DNA from 3 places in the Cellvibrio fibrivorans genome. Region 1 is predicted to be linked to each of the others. Evidence: predicted binding sites of a transcription regulator. Region 1 holds the regulator's gene; each other region holds the start of a gene.
The links. Region 1 encodes PhoB, which activates phosphate uptake and scavenging genes when phosphate is short. Its sites were predicted from a motif close to TGTCATAAANNTGTAACA; they were not measured.
Positions count from the first base shown of each region.

Region 1 (5,897 bases):
CAGGGTTTCTTTAATAGAAGGAATTTCAGGCGCAGTAAAACTGCTGGCAGTGGCCATATCAACATTCTCACCCGGCTGCACAAATACAGCACAGCTAATGGCGAGCGCTACGGCGATAGATGTACAACAAAAGTATAAACCTAGCGTCTTGGTTGCCAGCGCGCCCATACGACTTTGCCCACCGAGCGCTGCCGCACCGCACACCAAAGAAACAAATACCAACGGCACCACTAATAATTTCAGTGACGCAATAAAAATCTGTCCGATGATATCGAACACACCATCAATCACATAGGTTTGCAACCATTGGCCAACCGCACTGGCAGGCACCTGATTTTCATCCGCGCCTAAAACCAGATTGAAAATTACACCGACAACGAGCCCCAGCACCATGCCGAGTAAAATTTTATTGGTTAGCGTCATGCGGGAAACCTCTTGGAATTATTGTGTGGCCGGAGTGAGCAAGGGATGCGGCAGGCGCCTGCCGCAAGGGGACAAAAATCTTATTCGTTGACCGCGTCTTTCAGGCCCTTGCCCGGTTTAAAGGTCACGGTTTTGCTGGCGGCGATTTGGATGGTCGCACCGGTTTGTGGATTGCGGCCTTCGCGCGCCGCGCGGGCGCTCACATTAAATGTGCCAAATCCGAGCAGGGCAACCGATTCGCCGCGGCTCAACGCATTGGTGATCTGCTCGATAAAGGCAGAGACCACCAGGTCAGCCTTGTTGACGCCGAGGTCGGTATTATTCGCCAGTGCTACTACTATGTCGGTCTTATGCATGATTTCTCTCCTGGGTTTTTAGCGATAAGTCAGGGGGAGTTTACCTGCAATAACTTGTTTGCGGCAGACTTGCGCTGGCTTTTTCCGCATAGGGTTCCCATACACAATGCCGTACCCGGTAGAACGCAAGCTGATAAACTGCCGCCCCATTCATCCCCTTCGCCCTGTTTTTTCGCATCGATAAAGGAGTCAGGTTTTGCCCCAGTCTTCACCGTCGTGGCAGCCATTAGCGCGCATCGCCAAATGCCAACGCCCAAGCCTGGCCATGCAAGATTGGCTTACGGATAGCGGCTCCCTGACTGCTCGCCTGATCGCCCAAAGCAGCGGTCAATTCAAGGTGCAACTGGTGCGGCAGATTATCGGGCTACCGTGTCTGAATGAATGTCATGCGCTGGGGATGAAACGGCCGGCACTGGCGCTGATCCGTGAGGTGATCCTGTGCGGCAATGGTGAACCCTGGGTATTTGCGCGCAGTATCTTGCCACTCGCCAGCCTGACCGGCCGGTTGCGCCATTTGCGCAAGCAGGGCACGCGCCCGCTGGGCGCGTTTTTGTTCAGTCAGCCACAGTTAACACGCAGTGCCATTGCAGTGGCGCGGATTAGCCGCGATCATGCCTATGTCCCCGGCGATTTGGTTGGCGACCAATTACTCTGGGGGCGTCGCTCGATGTTTTACTTGCAGCAGAAGCCGCTGCTGGTGAGCGAAGTATTTTTACCGGCCTTTGCCGCCCAGCTCACGCTGCACCTGCCCCGATAACCTTAATAAAACGGCGTTTTGGCTATGACAAATCCCGACGATGTAAAACCACCCGCTGCTGCGCCCAAAAAACCGGCGACGAAAAAGGTTGCACCGACAGATGCCGGCGGCACCAGCACCAAACCTAAAACAGCGGCAAAACCGGCGACAAAGAAAGCCGCCAAACCTGCTGCCAGCGAAGCAGCAGCTAAGGCACCCGCAGCTACAGTGACTAAACCCGCTCAAGGCAAACCAGTCGCGGCCAAAATAACGCTCAAAAAAGCAACCAGTGCAGCAACCACCAAACCTGCGGTGCGCAAACCCAAAGTTACCGTCCCGGATCCAGCACTGATCGCACCGTCAGTAGATCCTGTTGGCCCTACATCACCTGACACTGGTGATCAGCCAACAACACCAGCCACGGACTGGGCGAATGTCCATGCTGCAAAAATCCTCAAACGTGCAGCGAAAAATAGCGGAAAGGCTGGCTTTATCGCCCAACTCAAGCACAAAGCAGGCAGTTACTGGCGCTTGACGCGCATGGATCGCCCGATTGGCACACTGCTGTTGCTCTGGCCCACACTATGGAGTTTATGGATCGCCGCCAAAGGCGTGCCCAGCATTAAAAATCTGGTGATTTTTGTGTTGGGGGTGATAGTGATGCGCGCCGCCGGCTGCGTCATCAACGACTTCGCTGACCGCAAGATCGACGGCAAGGTGCTGCGCACTAAAGATCGGCCACTGGCTACGGGTGCGGTATCCAGCCGTGAGGCGATTGGGTTGTTTATCACACTCTGCCTGATAGCCTTTGCGCTGGTGCTGTTTACCGACCCGCTAACCATTAAGTTGTCGGTCGGCGGCCTCATCCTCGCCTTCTGCTACCCATTTATGAAGCGCCATACCCATTTACCGCAAGTGGTACTGGGTGCCGCCTTTGCTTGGGGCATACCCATGGCCTATGCGGCAGAGGCAGGGGAATTGCATCAGGGAATGTGGCTGATTTACTTGTCGGTCGTACTTTGGACCGTCGCCTACGACACTTTTTACGCCATGGTAGACCGCGATGACGACCTGAAAATCGGCGTCAAATCCACCGCCATCCTTTTTGGCGAGCAAGACCGCTTGATGACCGGCGTATTGCAAATCATGGCGCTCTATTCGCTGGTGCTGGTCGGCAACCGCTTTGAGCTCGGCAGCTTTTACTATCTCGGTCTGGCGGTAGCGGCCGGTTTATTTATCTACCAACAGTGGCTGATCCGCTTTCGCGTGCGCGAAGCCTGCTTTAAAGCGTTCCTCAATAATAACTGGGTGGGTGTAGCAGTCTTTGCCGGGATTATTATGGACTATAGTTTTCGCTAGGAGCCAAATATCCTGCAACCTGTCATAAATGTGTAACACTGAACTTATTTAATAAGCTGCAACAATAGCTTCACAAACCTGTGAGGCACACCGTGGTTTTTTCAGGCAGAACACTTATGACTGGTCGCAAAATACTGATCGTTGACGATGAATCCGCAATTCGCGATATGCTGCGGGTGGCGCTGGAAATGGCTGAGTATCAAGTCATGGAAGCGAGCAACGCACAGGATGCGCACAGCATCATTATCGATGAAAAACCCGACCTGATCCTGCTCGATTGGATGATGCCAGGGACCAGCGGCATCGAACTCGCGCGCCGCTTGAAGCGCGATGAAGTGACTGCTAACACGCCCATCATCATGCTCACCGCCAAAGGTGAGGAAGACAACAAAATCCAGGGGCTGGAAGTGGGCGCTGATGATTACATCACGAAACCCTTCTCGCCACGCGAACTAGTGGCGCGTTTGAAAGCGGTATTGCGCCGCGCTGACCCGCAAATCAACTCTGCCCCTATCACGGTGCAAGGCCTGTGTCTCGACCCGGCCAGCCACCGCGTGACCATCAATGACCAGTCAGTGGATATGGGCCCGACCGAATATCGCCTGCTGGAGTTTTTTCTCACCCATCAGGAAAGGGCTTATACTCGCAGCCAGTTGCTGGATCACGTCTGGGGCGGCAATGTGTATGTGGAGGAGCGCACGGTGGATGTGCATATCCGCCGCTTGCGCAAAGCGCTGACTATCGACGGCCACGAAGATTTGATCCAGACAGTGCGCGGTACAGGCTATCGTTTTTCTACCCGTATTGAAGCCTGATAACACTATTCGTGAGTAGTCCTAGCAGACGAGCCTACAGGGATGTATTTACGGCGCGTCGCGCAGTGCTCGTCGGCTAGGGCTACGGATTTAGAATCGAGAGGCCCCCTTGTTAAAAGGTTTTAGCGCTGAACTCCAGCGTATTTTGATTATTCTCGCCATCTGCAGCTTGATTGGCTTCTTTAGCGATAACTATGCGCTCTGGATGCTGATCGGCTGTGCGATTTATATCTTGATGATGCTCTGGCAAATGCGTCGCCTCAACCAGTGGCTGTTGCGTCAGGAAACCGATCACCCTCCCGAGGCGAGCGGTATCTGGGGGCAGATTTTCGACAATATCTACCAGTTGCAGCGCGACCAGCGGGGCGAGAAAGACAACCTGCAGGCCGTGATCAACCGCATCCAGGAAATCAGTTCAGCGTTGAAAGACGGCTTGATCATCCTCGACGCGCGCGGCCATCTGGATTTCTGGAACCCTGCAGCACACCGCATGCTGGCGTTGCATACTAAAGACCAGGGGCAATCGGTAATCAACTTTATCCGCCACCCCAAGTTCGTCAGCTATTTTGAAGAGGGTAATTTCGAGGAACCGCTGGAGCTACCCTCGCCGCGCTTTCCCTCCAAACACCTGCAGTTCCAAATCACACCCTTCGGCAAGCAGGAGCGGCTTATCGTGGTGCGCGATGTGACCCAGCTGCACAATCTGGAAAAGATGCGGCAAGACTTTGTCGCCAACGTATCTCACGAATTACGCACACCGCTGACTGTAATCAATGGCTATGTGGAGACCCTTGCGGATAACAACAGCACCCCCAGCTGGGATAAACCCCTGCAGCAGATGCAACAGCAAGCCAAACGCATGTCACTGCTGATCAATGATTTGCTGGTGCTGTCCAAGCTGGAGACGACCGAAGCGGGGCACAACCACAAACCGATTAATATTGAGCAGCTGCTAACCATCGTCAAAAGTGAAGCGGAAGTGCTGAGCAAGGATAAAGAGCAGCAGCTGACGCTGATCTGCAACAACACCACCAAACCCTTGTTGTTATTGGGCAATGAGAAAGAGCTGCACAGCGCCTTCTCCAATTTGGTCATCAACGCGATCAAATACACACCCAATGAGGGCAAGGTAAGTGTGCTGCTCTGGCAAGACCAGAAACACTTCTATGTATCGGTCAGCGATAACGGACCGGGCATCGAAGCTATGCATATCCCGCGTTTGACCGAGCGCTTTTATCGCGTCGATGCCAGTCGCAACAGCAGCACCGGCGGTACCGGTTTGGGCTTGGCGATTGTCAAACATGTACTGATGCGTCATGAGGCGGAGTTGAAAATTACCAGCGAGCCGGGCAAGGGCAGTATGTTTATCTGTGTGTTCCCGCTGCCTCATTGAGAAATCGAGTCTAACGTTGTCATTCGGGATAAAAAGCACATGAATTTGACGTCAAAATAATATTCGAACTTTTTATTTCGTTTTCATCTGAAAATTTTCCAAAAATCAAACCTGCATCGCAAAATATTACCCTCCAAACTGAAAGTCGGACTCGCCAATACAACGTTGTCATTTTAGACTCGATACCTATGGAATGATCTTGGCGCCACGCCAAATCACTTTGCATGTATGGATAACGAGCATCACTCCAAGGTGCCGCACCGGCATCTAACCAACAATAAGTTTCCCGGAGATTGAAAGTGAAAAAGACAATGAAAGCGTGCGGTATTTCCGCTGTAGTAATGGGTTCGCTCTTGCTTGCCAGCCAAGCGTTTGCACACGGTTATGTATCTTCACCAAAAAGCCGTGCTTTTTTCTGTACCAGTGCACAAGGCGGCGCCAGCTCACCTGCGTGTGTTGCTGCTTCTGCAGGCGGTAATGCCAGCCAATATGAACCACAATCTATCGGTATCGGTGGCGCTAACGACAATCACCAGGCTCTGATTCCCGATGGCAAGCTGTGTAGCGCTAATATGGCCAGTAACAACGGCCTTAACCTGGCTCGCAACGACTGGAATGCAACCACTGTAACTGCTGGTCCTCTGGCTTTCGTATGGACTAACACTGCACCACATAAGACTTCTTACTTTCGTTACTACATTACCAAAGAAGGTTTTAACCCTGGTGCGGCACCATTGAAGTGGTCTGATCTGGAACAAATCCACGAGTCAGCGCCAGCGGGCCAAGAGGCAACCTCTACTCACATGGTCAACCTG
Region 1 covers NZ_JAVDVX010000006.1:204,918-210,814, reverse strand. Annotated here, with positions in the region: gene J2X05_RS16310 (dicarboxylate/amino acid:cation symporter) at 1-423, opposite strand, end outside; gene J2X05_RS16305 (HU family DNA-binding protein) at 504-779, opposite strand; gene J2X05_RS16300 (chorismate--pyruvate lyase family protein) at 976-1,536, shown strand; gene ubiA (4-hydroxybenzoate octaprenyltransferase) at 2,008-2,874, shown strand; gene phoB (phosphate regulon transcriptional regulator PhoB) at 2,991-3,689, shown strand; gene phoR (phosphate regulon sensor histidine kinase PhoR) at 3,799-5,082, shown strand; gene J2X05_RS16280 (lytic polysaccharide monooxygenase auxiliary activity family 9 protein) at 5,382-5,897, shown strand, end outside.

Region 2 (5,897 bases), on a different contig from region 1:
GTGGATAAAATTCTTGCCACTTTGTCACCTGACAATAAGCCCTTGACCGAAGCGCTGGGCCTGCAATTAAAACGCTTGACCGGTGTAGAGGTGTCCAAAGAGGCTTGGCTTGAAACCAGCGTGGATGATTACTACCGCTTTAATATCCATGTGGTGGATGACAAAGGCAAAGTCATCGCCAGCGGCCGCGAACTGGCGCCACTGCGCGATAAATACCGAGAGCGTGTACAACAAAATATCCAATCAGCTGCGACCAATATTGAGCGCGATGGCATAGTCGGGTGGGATTTTGCTGAGTTGCCGCAAGCGATTCAATTGCCTCGTGGTGGAATCAGTATTCGCGCTTATCCGGCATTGGTTGACAAGCAATCCTCAGTTGCACTGCAAGTGTTAGATAATCCATTGCAAACATTGGATATAACCCAGCGTGGGCTCGCGCGTTTGGTGTGTTTGTCGCTGGCACAAACAGTTAAATATTTACAGAAAGAGTTGTTGAAAGGGCAAGAGGTTGCATTGACTTTAGCTGGTATTGGTAACCGCGAGCAAGTGGCCGACGATTTAATTATGGCGGCGATCAAACAACTTGCTTTACCTGATCAGAAAAATTTACCTCGCACCCAAATTGCTTTTGATGAGCGGGTTAATCTTATTAAAGAAAAATTAATTGCTTATGCACAAGATTTGGCGAGCTATCTGGTTAGCAGTTTGAAATTATTGGTTGAAGTTAAAAAACAACTCAAGCAACAAAAAAATATGTTGATGCTAGCGTTTACGATTAGTGATATCAATCAACAATTAGCGCAGTTGTTTTATCCCGGATTGGTGTATAAAACGCCTGCGCTGTGGTTGCAGCAATACCCGAAATACATGCGTGGCATCCAACAGCGTTTGGAGAAAGCGGCGTTGAACCCGCAAAAAGATAAACTTCAACTAGCGGAAATAGCGCCGCATTGGCAGCGGCTAGTGGATTATCTGGCGAAAGAGGGCGATTACCGGTTGGCGCAGAATACGGCACTGATGGACTACCGTTGGTGGATTGAGGAGTTGCGGATTTCGCTTTTTGCGCAGACCCTCAAAACCCAGGTTCCGGTATCCGATAAGCGGATGGATAAACAGTGGGAGCAGGCCATGTTGGAGGCCCAAGGTTAAGAAATGTTGATCCCTTGTAACAAATCCGGGTGTGTTGAGTCTATCCTGTAACCATATGGTGGTTAGCTGTTGGAGTGTCCATAAAATCGGATGCATCCGCTAGCTCTACTGCCTTGGCTATGATAGTTTTCTTACGGCTTGAACAGCCCCTAACGACACATAACACGCTGGAGTTCATTATGAATAACAAAATTGCTTCTCTGTCTGCTTTGGTTGGCGCTGCTTTTGTAGCATCGGCGGCGTTGGCCCCAATGGCAACAGCGGCAGATGCCACCTTTGCTGCCACCTCGTTAAACGCAGGTTATACCCTAGCGGATAACGCCGATAAAACTGATGCCGAGCACAAGTGCGGTGAAGCCAAATGCGGCGCGGATAAAAAAGCCGAAGGCGAGCACAAATGTGGCGAAGGTAAATGCGCTGCTGAGCATAAAAAAGCGGATGGCGAAGGAAAATGTGGTGAAGGCAAATGCGGTGAAGGTAAGTGTGGTGCCGATAAAGCCGAGAAAAAAGACGAAGCTAAAGAAGAGAAAAAAGCTGAATAATGCCAGCGCATTCTTTGGTGGATTATTCTGCTGCAATTGTCGGTGCAGGTTTAGGCCTGCGCCGGACGCTGCTAAATACCCTTGAAGAATCCACGCCAGACGATATCCATTTTATGGAAGTGGCACCGGAAAATTGGATTAATGTCGGTGGTCGTCTTGGTAAAAAATTTCGCGCTTACACTGAGCGTTTTCCGTTTGTCTGCCATGGTTTATCCCTCTCAATTGGTTCGCCCGCACCACTGAATACAGATTTGCTATACGCAATAAAAAAGCTGATGCAAGAGCACGGTATCCGTTATTACAGCGAGCATTTAAGTTATTGCAGCGATGACGGGCAGCTCTACGATTTATTGCCCATTCCTTTTACCGAAGAAGCCGTTGACTATGTCGCCGCGCGTATCCAGCAAGCGCAGGATATTCTTGGCCAGCGCATTGCCATCGAAAATTCTTCTTACTATTGCGCACCACAGCAGGAAATGACGGAAAGTGAATTTATCAATGCCGTCATCAAAAAAGCAGACTGCGCGCTCTTGCTTGACGTGAATAATATTTACGTTAACAGCATTAATCATAATTACGATCCCTACGAGTTCCTATCCAGCTTGCCTGGCGAGCGCACCGCTTACATTCATATTGCAGGCCATTACAAAGAAGCTGAGGATTTGCGGGTAGATACCCATGGCGCACCGGTAATTGCATCGGTGTGGGATCTGCTCGACAAAACCTATGAACTGTTCGGTGTAAAACCGACGTTGTTGGAGCGCGATTTTAATATTCCACCGCTGCCAGAATTAATGGCGGAGTTAGATGAAATCAAAACACGCCAGCGCTTGTCTTCGTCAATCAATGTTCGTGCTGGTCTATAGCATCATGAAATCGTTTCAAGAAACCCAGCTGGCATTTACCCAACATTTGCGCGCCCCCGATCGCTACCCTGCACCAGCAGAAATGAACGATACGCGGATGGGTATTTATCGCGACTTGATTTACAACAATATTGAAAGTTTTATCGCCAATGTATTTCCTGTTCTGCGTTCACTGCTCAGCGACGGGCATTGGCATTCGATGGTGCGCGATTTTATTCATCGCCACCGCTGTCAAACGCCGTATTTTTTGGAAATCAGTGAGGAGTTTTTGCAGTATCTGTCGCAAGAGCGTGGCATGTGCGATGGCGACCCGGCATATTTGCTTGAACTCGCACACTATGAGTGGATTGAGTTGGCGCTGGATGTGAATGAGGCGAGTATTCCAGCAGTTTCTGCCTATCCAGAAACGCCGCTTCTATCTAAACCACGTGTTTCGCCTTTGGCTGTGTGTTTAAGCTATCAATATCCCGTACATAAAATCTCTCCCCGCCATCGACCTCTGGCACCAGAGCTGACACGGTTAGTGGTATACCGCAACCGCGAGGATAAGGTGCGTTTTATGACGGCTAATACTATGACGTTGCGCCTCTTACATTTGCTGCAAACCAACCCCCAGGCTACCTTGGGGGACCAACTGCAACTTATTGCCACCGAACTGCAGCACAACCAACCTGACGTTTTGTTTGGTGAAGCTCAGGTACTCATTAATGAGCTGTTTGCATTGGATGTCATCAGCCATTTTGAGTAACGGATATCCGTGACTACATTTTCACTGGTGATTTTTGCAGCCATTTGGTTATCAAAAGCGCAAAAATAGTGCAAAAAGTTTGGTCTTTTGCCCTAAAACCACGTTTAATCACAAAATTAGGGCAAATTTCTTTATATAATCCGCCCGCGACATTCAGAGTGCGTTTTGTCATCTTTCTGTAACTTTATGGTCACACAATGGCAACACCCCTGAAACACAAATGTCATTTTATTAATAACACCTGACTCCCGGTGTTCAGGGTCTGAACACCAAACACACACATCCAGGAGACGACTCCATGAAAAAAACATTATTGGCTCTGGTCATTGCATCTGTACTTCCCGCCGCTGCGTTCGCCGACGTTATCGTTTATGGTAAAGCAAATGTGTCTGTGCAAAGCACCGATGAAGCTGCTCTTTCCAGCGCTAACGGCAACCAAGCTGACGGTAGCAAAGTTGAATTGCTGAGCAACGCATCGCGCATTGGTGTTAAAGGTGGTGAAGAAGTTAATTCACAGCTGAAAGTAATTTATCAATTTGAATACCAAACTGAAGTGGATGATGGTACCAACGGTAGCCAGACTTTTGGTCAGCGTAATATCTATTTGGGTTTGCAAGGCTCTGCCGGTACTATTATGGGCGGTCACTTTGATACCCCGACAAAAGTCGCGCAAGAAAAAATTGATTTGTTCAACGATCTGGAAGGTGATATCACACATATATTCAAAGGTGAGATTCGTGCGAGCAACATCGTTCAATACGTAACTCCAACCTTTGGCGGTGGATTCTCTGGTTCGGTTGCTTATGTGACTGAAGAAAATGATGGTGTGACCAAAAAAACCGGTGAAACAGGTAACGGTATTTCTGCATCATTCGGCTACAACAGCCCAACGTTTTATGTTGGTGTAGCTATGGATCAGGACGTTGAAGCTGAAGGCGTTGATTTGATTCGTGTGGTTGGTCGTTTGACTCTCGGCGCTTTCCAGTTAGGTGTGTTAGGTGAGAATTACGATAACGGTGTTGCCGATGAAGAAGATGGTGCACTGGTTTCTGCATTGTGGAATGTAACTGACAAGTGGGCGGTAAAAGCACAACACGGCAGCTCAGAAGTTAGATGGATTGATGGCGAAAGCAGCAGCATTGGTGTGGATTACAAAATGACCAAGAGCGCTACTTTGTTTGGTTATTACACCGTGGTAGAAAATGGTCAGCCAGATTTGGTTGCTGTAGACAACTACCGCGATGATAACTACGCTGGTATTGGTTTGGATTACAAATTCTAATTGTTGTAGTTCTTTCTATGCGAAAATAAAGGGTGCCTCGGCACCCTTTATTGTTTGTACGTAATTCTGATAAGTAGCTAAAAAGAGGTGATGCGATGAAATGGTTACTGACAGTCATTATCAGTGCGTGTTGCGCTACTCAGTCCTATGCCGATGACACCTGTGAAAATGCTGTTGACGCGGCCGATTCAATGAATGTAAACCAGCAGGATTGCGATTACACCGATGAAGGGCTTAATGGGGTTTTACGCAAAGCCTTTAAAAAAGGTAGTGAAGGGGCAGTGCTGGAAACGGCTATAGAAAATTCTGCTGATGAGAAAATCCCAGCAACAGGAGGAGCAAAAAATCTCCCAGGCAACTCCCTACAAGCTAAAAAAGTTTTTTCACTCAGTGTTGAAGTGGATCAATGGTCAAGCGTCGCTTTGGCGCGCACGCAGTTGTTGCCTAAAGCTATGGAGCCATGCGCAAACGGTTTTTCCGTGATACGTGAAAATTATCGGCCGCTGGCGATGGGAAGAATTTCGCTGGTGATAGAATTTGTCTGCCTTGATTAACTAATTGTGAAGTGTAAAACAAAAAAGGCCGCAAATGGTGCGGCCTTTTTTGTGGGATAAAAAATCTATTTTTGGTAATTAACCACGGCGATGTAGTGCATGGCAGTCGGTTTGTCTTGCACAAATCCGGGAATAAATTTGGATTTTTTCAGCGAGCTTTCTATGCTTGCTGCGTCTGCTTGTTTGCGCAGCGCGGCTTCGATGGTGCTCACAGTTTCCACTTTGCCATCGGCTTCAATGTTTGCCATAACGCGGGTCATTTTGCCTTCGGCAAAAAATAACTTTCCGTCACCGTGTTCTTTGGTGGAGTAGGTGGCATACCAATCACTGGTATCCAACCGCTCTTGCGGTGCGTAATAGTGAGTACCGTGTTGTGCTTGCAGCGTGCCTAAATTGGGTAGCAAAACAATCGGTGCCTGTGTGCCGGCCAGTGAATAGACAACACGCATTTGCATTCTCACCGGAACGGCTTTGCCATCAATAGTGGCGGGGGTGAAGGTGGCTGACTTGAGTGCCGATTCCGTTACTTTTTGCATGGATACCAGTGGGCTGTTTTCATAGCAGGTGACTGCGTTGATATTGCCGGTGGTCATTACATCAGCCTGGCAATAAACCGCGACGGTTTTTACGCCCTCGCCAAACGAGGCCGGCATAGTGATTTGTTTACCCAGAGTTTCTTCTGCATTGCCAAACTTTGCTGGAGTATATGCTGCTGCATAACTCGCAATGGGTGCAATAGCCGCTAGTATTACCAGT
Region 2 covers NZ_JAVDVX010000003.1:339,709-345,605, forward strand. Annotated here, with positions in the region: gene hrpA (ATP-dependent RNA helicase HrpA) at 1-1,149, shown strand, start outside; gene J2X05_RS10020 (HvfA family oxazolone/thioamide-modified RiPP metallophore) at 1,329-1,691, shown strand; gene J2X05_RS10025 (HvfB family MNIO-type RiPP peptide maturase) at 1,691-2,557, shown strand; gene J2X05_RS10030 (HvfC family RiPP maturation protein) at 2,562-3,305, shown strand; gene J2X05_RS10035 (porin) at 3,604-4,587, shown strand; gene J2X05_RS10040 (hypothetical protein) at 4,683-5,141, shown strand; gene J2X05_RS10045 (energy transducer TonB) at 5,207-5,897, opposite strand, start outside.
Region 2: the regulator PhoB is predicted to act here: its motif matches at 3,472-3,489, upstream of J2X05_RS10035 (porin).

Region 3 (5,897 bases), on a different contig from region 1:
GGTCAGTGCGAGCAATACCAACGCCGCGAGGAACAACACGCGGAAATGAGTACTGGCCACTGCCGTTTCCGGTAACTCCACCGCAATATTTGCAGAGAGCGTACGCATACCTTCAAAGATATTGAAATTCACTACTGGGCTGTTACCCGTTGCCATCAACACAATCATGGTTTCACCAACAGCGCGGCCAAAGCCCATCATCACCGCCGAAAAAATACCGGGGCTGGCGGTGGGCAACACCACTCCCACCATGGTTTGCCAGCGCGTCGCACCGAGCGCAAGTGAACCTTGTGTGAGATGCCGCGGCACACTGAATACCGCATCTTCAGCGATAGAAAAAATACTCGGGATTACCGCAAAGCCCATCACTATGCCGACCACCAAAGCATTACGCTGGTCGTAGTTGATTCCGTTATCGGTAAACCACTGGCGCATGCTGCCATCAAAAAACCAGACCTCAGTGAAAGGACTAACTGCAACGCAAGCCCACACAGTTAAAATAATGGGCAACACCAGAATCACAGCTTCCCAACCTTCTGGAACACGGTTGCGAATCGATTCCGGGAAGCGGCTCCAAATAAATCCGGTCACCAACATAATCACGGGCAACAAAATTAAAATACTGAAAATCGCGGGCAAATGGTTTTCCATAAAAGGAGCCAACCACAATCCGGCGAGGAAACCGAGAATTACTGTCGGCAGTGCCGCCATAATTTCAATCGTGGGTTTTACAAGGCCACGCAGTTTTGGTGTCATAAAATAGGCGGTATAAATCGCACCCATCACACCAAGCGGTACTGCAAACAAAATGGCAAAGAATGCTGCTTTTAATGTACCCAGGGTGAGCGGGATGAAGCTCATCTTGGCTTCAAAGTTATCGCTACCTGAAGAGGCCTGCCAAATATATTCCGGCGCTTCACGGCCTTCGTACCAGACTTTCTCCCACAGCGAATGGAATGAGACTTCCGGATGTTTATTCCATACATCAGCAACCGCTACTTTTTTACCACCGTCAATTAACAATACACGGTTGTTGATAGGGGAAATGGCAATGTTCTGGATGGGTTTATCGCTGATGGATTGGATCAGCAGAGTGCGCTCAGAGGTGCCGAAATAAATCCCGATATTGCCTTGGTCGTCACCTGCCCAAAAACCGCGGCGGGCAAATTCCGGGGCAACACTGGTAATTGCGCCCGGCAAGGATTCAAACGCACGCACAAATTCGACGTGGTATTCGTTGCTTTCATCGCGCACTAAAAACCATTGGCTGACTTCTCCCTTATCGGTACCCACGATCAGAGAACCTGTACCCACTAAAAATTGCAACACGGTAATTTTTCCACCGCCAACACTTACAGGCTCTTTGCGCTCTGCAGCGGCGGGGTTAATAATTTTGTAGAGAATGATTTGCGCGGTATCGGTTGCAATCACCAAATGTTGCGCACCTTCATCAATTTGCATTGCGATGGCATTCATACCGGCAGGGAGTGGCGGAAGGGTAAACACTTCTTGTGAGAGGCTGGATTCACCGGTAATCATATTGGTGCTTTCGCTGAACACCCCGAGCAATAAACGGTTGTCGGCAGTGATGGAGCCAATCAAGGTGCTGCCAGAGGTTTCTTGAATTGCCAATACTTTTAATGCAGTGCCCTGCTCATCCAAACGCACCGGTGATTCGCCGAGCGGAAATAATAAGGTTGGAGTAATCAAACGCTTATCTTGCGGATAACTGAGTGAGTAGTTGGTTTTTGTCACAACTACTTCACCGTTATTAAAACCGTAAGCAACCAGTCCGTGATCGGCTGTACTGGTCGCCAAACTGGCAAACTCGGCCCCTTCGGTTCTAGGCAGTTGGGCCTCAAGAATAGTTTTGCCGTCGTTGACGTTAAAAAAGCTCACCGCACCACTGCGTTTAAAACTGCCGCCGATTTCTTCGTAGCGCTCAAGGGTTAAAAATTCAGTGGAGTCTTGTTCAATTTGATGTAATTCGGCCTGGTCGAAGGTCTTCACCACATCGACCGAGGCACCGCGAAACAGAGGCGCCACTTCGGAAAAGAGATAGAAAAATATCAACCCCAAGGAAAATACCACGGCAATTCCCGCCGACATAACGCCGTAGCGGGAGATATTATCTTTGAGCTTGCGAATGCGACGCAGGCGACTGCGCTGTTCGGTGGTCGGCATCAAACTGAGCGTTTGTTTTACCGAAATGCTGGGTTCTGACATGGTCTAGTCACCTGATTAAACTGCTGGCACGAGAATCCTAACAAGCAAAAATGACACTTTTGTTACAAAGCGGGGATTGCTTGTCATTTATCTGTCATATTTCTTTTTGCGCGCATAAAAAAGCCGCCGAACAAGTCGGCGGCTTTTGCTGTAGCACTTACGCAGTAATTACTTTTGCAACTCAGCCAATGCTTTGGTGACCATAGTCGCGGGCAGTGGGATATAACCATCACGCACCACAGTCTCTTGGCCTTGCTTGGAGAGGATCATCTTCGCAAACTCCAGTTGCAATGTATCCAGCGGGCGGTTCGGGTGCTTATTGATGTAGACATAAAGCACGCGTGCCAGCGGGTAGGTGCCATCTAAAGCATGCGATGCTTCAGCAGTCACAAAGGGTTGACCATCCTTTTTGGACAGCGGCAGTGCGCGCACGCCGGAAGTCACATATCCGATACCTGAGTAACCAATACCATTGATCGATTCAGATACACCTTGAACCACAGATGCTGAACCTGGTTGCTCATTGATGCCGGCTTTAAAGTCGCCTTTGCACAAAGCTTCATCTTTAAAGTAACCGTAAGTACCTGATACAGCGTTGCGGCTGTAAAGGGTGAAATCGCGACCAGCCCATTTATCGGTCAAACCTACATCGCCCCAACGGGTAATATCTTTGGCTGCGCCACACTTGCGGGTTGCAGAGAAAATCGCATCCACTTGTTGCAAGCTCAGGCCTTTGATCGGGTTATCTTTGTTTACATACACGGCAAGAACGTCAATCGCTACAGGTACCGCGGTAGGCTTGTAACCATGTTTGGCTTCGAAAGCCTGGATCTCTTCCGCTTTCATCGCACGGCTCATAGGGCCGAAGTTGGCAGTACCTTCAGTCAAGGCTGGTGGTGCAGTTGAAGAACCAGCTCCCTGAATTTGGATATTGACGTTAGGGTAGGATTTTTTGAAATCTTCAGCCCACAAGGTCATCAGATTGTTGAGCGTATCCGAACCAATTGAGTTCACATTACCCGACACACCCGTTACCACTTTATATTCTGGCAACTTGGGATCAACTGCCGCTTGCAGCGCAGCTGCACACACCATAGAGCCGGCCAGTGCCAACCCTTTAATAATTTTCATAGCGTTCATAGAGCGCTCCGTTTAGTCATTCGTGAGTAATGAATTCTTGCTTGTTGATGAAGAGATCTGTCTCTCCATTGACGATCACTTTAGCCAGCGAATATGACAGTAATATGACCAACAAGAATTTTTGTCACAAATATGTCGCACAAGCGTCACATTTATTCTGAGCGTACAAACAAAAACACCAGCCGCAGCTGGTGTTAGAGAGAGCTTTATTTTACGACGCGCAATCCGGGTCGTTTAGGGGCTGACCCAGAGGGAGAGATCGGCTCAGGTCGTGGAGATGGAGGCGGGGTTGTCGGAGCTGGTTCTGGCGGCTGCGGATTTTGCTCCGGCTCAAACATCATTCCCTGGCCATTTTCACGGGCGTAGATTCCGAGAATCGCGCCGCAGGGAACATAGAGATTATTCACCACACCACTAAAGCGCGCATTAAACGACACTGCAGTGTTATCCATAAAAAAATCTTTAATCGCCGAGGGGGAAATATTCAGAATGATCTGCCCGTCTTTGTTGACGTGTTGCTGCGGCACTTGGGTGCCCTGCACATGGGCATCCACGAGAATGTGCGGGGTGCAATTATTGTCCAGTATCCATTCGTAGATGGCGCGCAGAAAATACGGACGGCTGGATGTCATGGACATATACATTTCCTTTAGCTGAACAGATGAATACCGACAACAAATTACAGGTATTTTAACCCAGGCTCAATTTAATCAAGACACAAGCAAAACGGGCGACCTAAGTCGCCCGTTTTATTATCAGTGTATCTCTCTCCAGAATTCGCGGTTCAGGAAGTAGACAAAGACAAACAGGATCAACAGGAAGCCCAGCACGTAATAGCCCATTGCCTGACGTTTCACAGCAATAGGTTCGGCAACATACTCAAGGAAGTTAACCAAATCGTAAACCGCTTGGTCAAATTCAGCGGCAGATAAACTGCCCTTGATTTTGCCTTCCTTAAGTGCACCGCAGTGTTCGTCCATTTCAATCTGACCCACATCATTACGCAATGCTCCGCCGTGGTGATTGAGTTTTGGACCAGCGCCACACTCCAATAAACCCTGCTGGCCAATCAACACGTGCGGCATACCTACGTTGGGGAATACACGGTTGTTGACCCCCCAAGGACGGGTTTCATCCTTGTAGAAATTGCGCAGGTAGGTGTACAACCACTCCGGCGAACGCGCGCGCGCCACCAACGTCAAATCAGGCGGAACTACACCAAACCAGACTTTGGCTTGCTGCGGTTTCATTGCAATTTCCATCAATTGACCGATACGTTGATCGCCAAAAATCAGGTTTTGCTCCATCAGGTTGTGCGGGATATCCAAGTCGTCGGCAACACGCTCAAAACGTGAATACTTGGCCGAGTGGCAGCCCATGCAATAGTTGACGAAGTATTTGGCACCACGTTGCAGCGATTCTTTATCCTTGAGGTCCGGCTCCATGTGATCACAAGGAACCGCACCACAATTAAAAGCACCTTCACTTGCAACCGCTTTAATAGGCACCACCGCAAGGATAATAAACAGCACCAAACCACCAAGCACAACCAGTGTTGGCAAGCCTTTAGCTTGGGTGCGAGTCGGCTCAACCAAATCTTTATCGCGCGCTGCCAAAATTGGCATCACCGCAAAAATCGCCGCCAACAGAAAACACAGCACCAACAACAACACTGGAACTTCGCCACCAACATATTCGAGCCCCATCCAACCAAACACAACAGTGAACAGCAAACAGACGAACCAAGATGCTTTCGATTTGGCTTTTTCAGGGCTAGTGGTCGTCCACACCGGCATAGTCACAAAGTAGGCGAAGTAGAAAGCCGTTGCGATTTGCGACAGCAAGGTTCTGCCTTCGGTCGGCGCCTTAACACCTAGATAGCCGAGAATCACAAACATTGCCGCAAACGCGATCAACATCACTCGCGGGATATGGCCGCGGTAGCGCATGGATTTGACTTTACTGCGATCCAGCCAAGGCAACACAAACAGGATGGCAATCGCTGCCGCCATCGCAATAAAACCGAGGAACTTGGCGGTTAATACCATTGGGCCAAGCTCGATTGGCATGGTTACCGCACGCAGCACTGCATAGAACGGAGTAAAGTACCAAACCGGAGCAATATGCAGCGGGGTTTTCAGGTTGTTAGCTTCTTCAAAGTTAGCGTATTCGAGAAAGAACCCGCCCATCTCCGGCATAAAGAACATGATGAAGCAGAAGGCAAACAGGAACACAGTGATACCGACCAAATCGTGTACGGTATAGAAAGGATGGAAAGGGACACCGTCGCGCGGGATGCCGTTTTCATCTTTGTTCTTTTTGATCTCAACACCGTCAGGGTTGTTAGAACCCACTTCGTGCAGCGCCAGGATGTGCATCACAACCAAAGCGAGCAATACAATCGGCAAGGCCACAACGTGCAACGCGAAGAAGCGATTCAGGGTAATACCGGAGATCAGGTAATCACCGCGAATCCACTGTACCAAGTCTTCACCAATACCGGGGATAGCACCAAACAGGGATACGATTAC
Region 3 covers NZ_JAVDVX010000008.1:56,366-62,262, reverse strand. Annotated here, with positions in the region: gene J2X05_RS18890 (ABC transporter permease subunit) at 1-2,226, opposite strand, end outside; gene J2X05_RS18885 (PstS family phosphate ABC transporter substrate-binding protein) at 2,395-3,366, opposite strand; gene J2X05_RS18880 (ClpXP protease specificity-enhancing factor) at 3,573-4,004, opposite strand; gene J2X05_RS18875 (ubiquinol-cytochrome c reductase) at 4,122-5,897, opposite strand, start outside.
Region 3: the regulator PhoB is predicted to act here: its motif matches at 2,308-2,325, upstream of J2X05_RS18890 (ABC transporter permease subunit).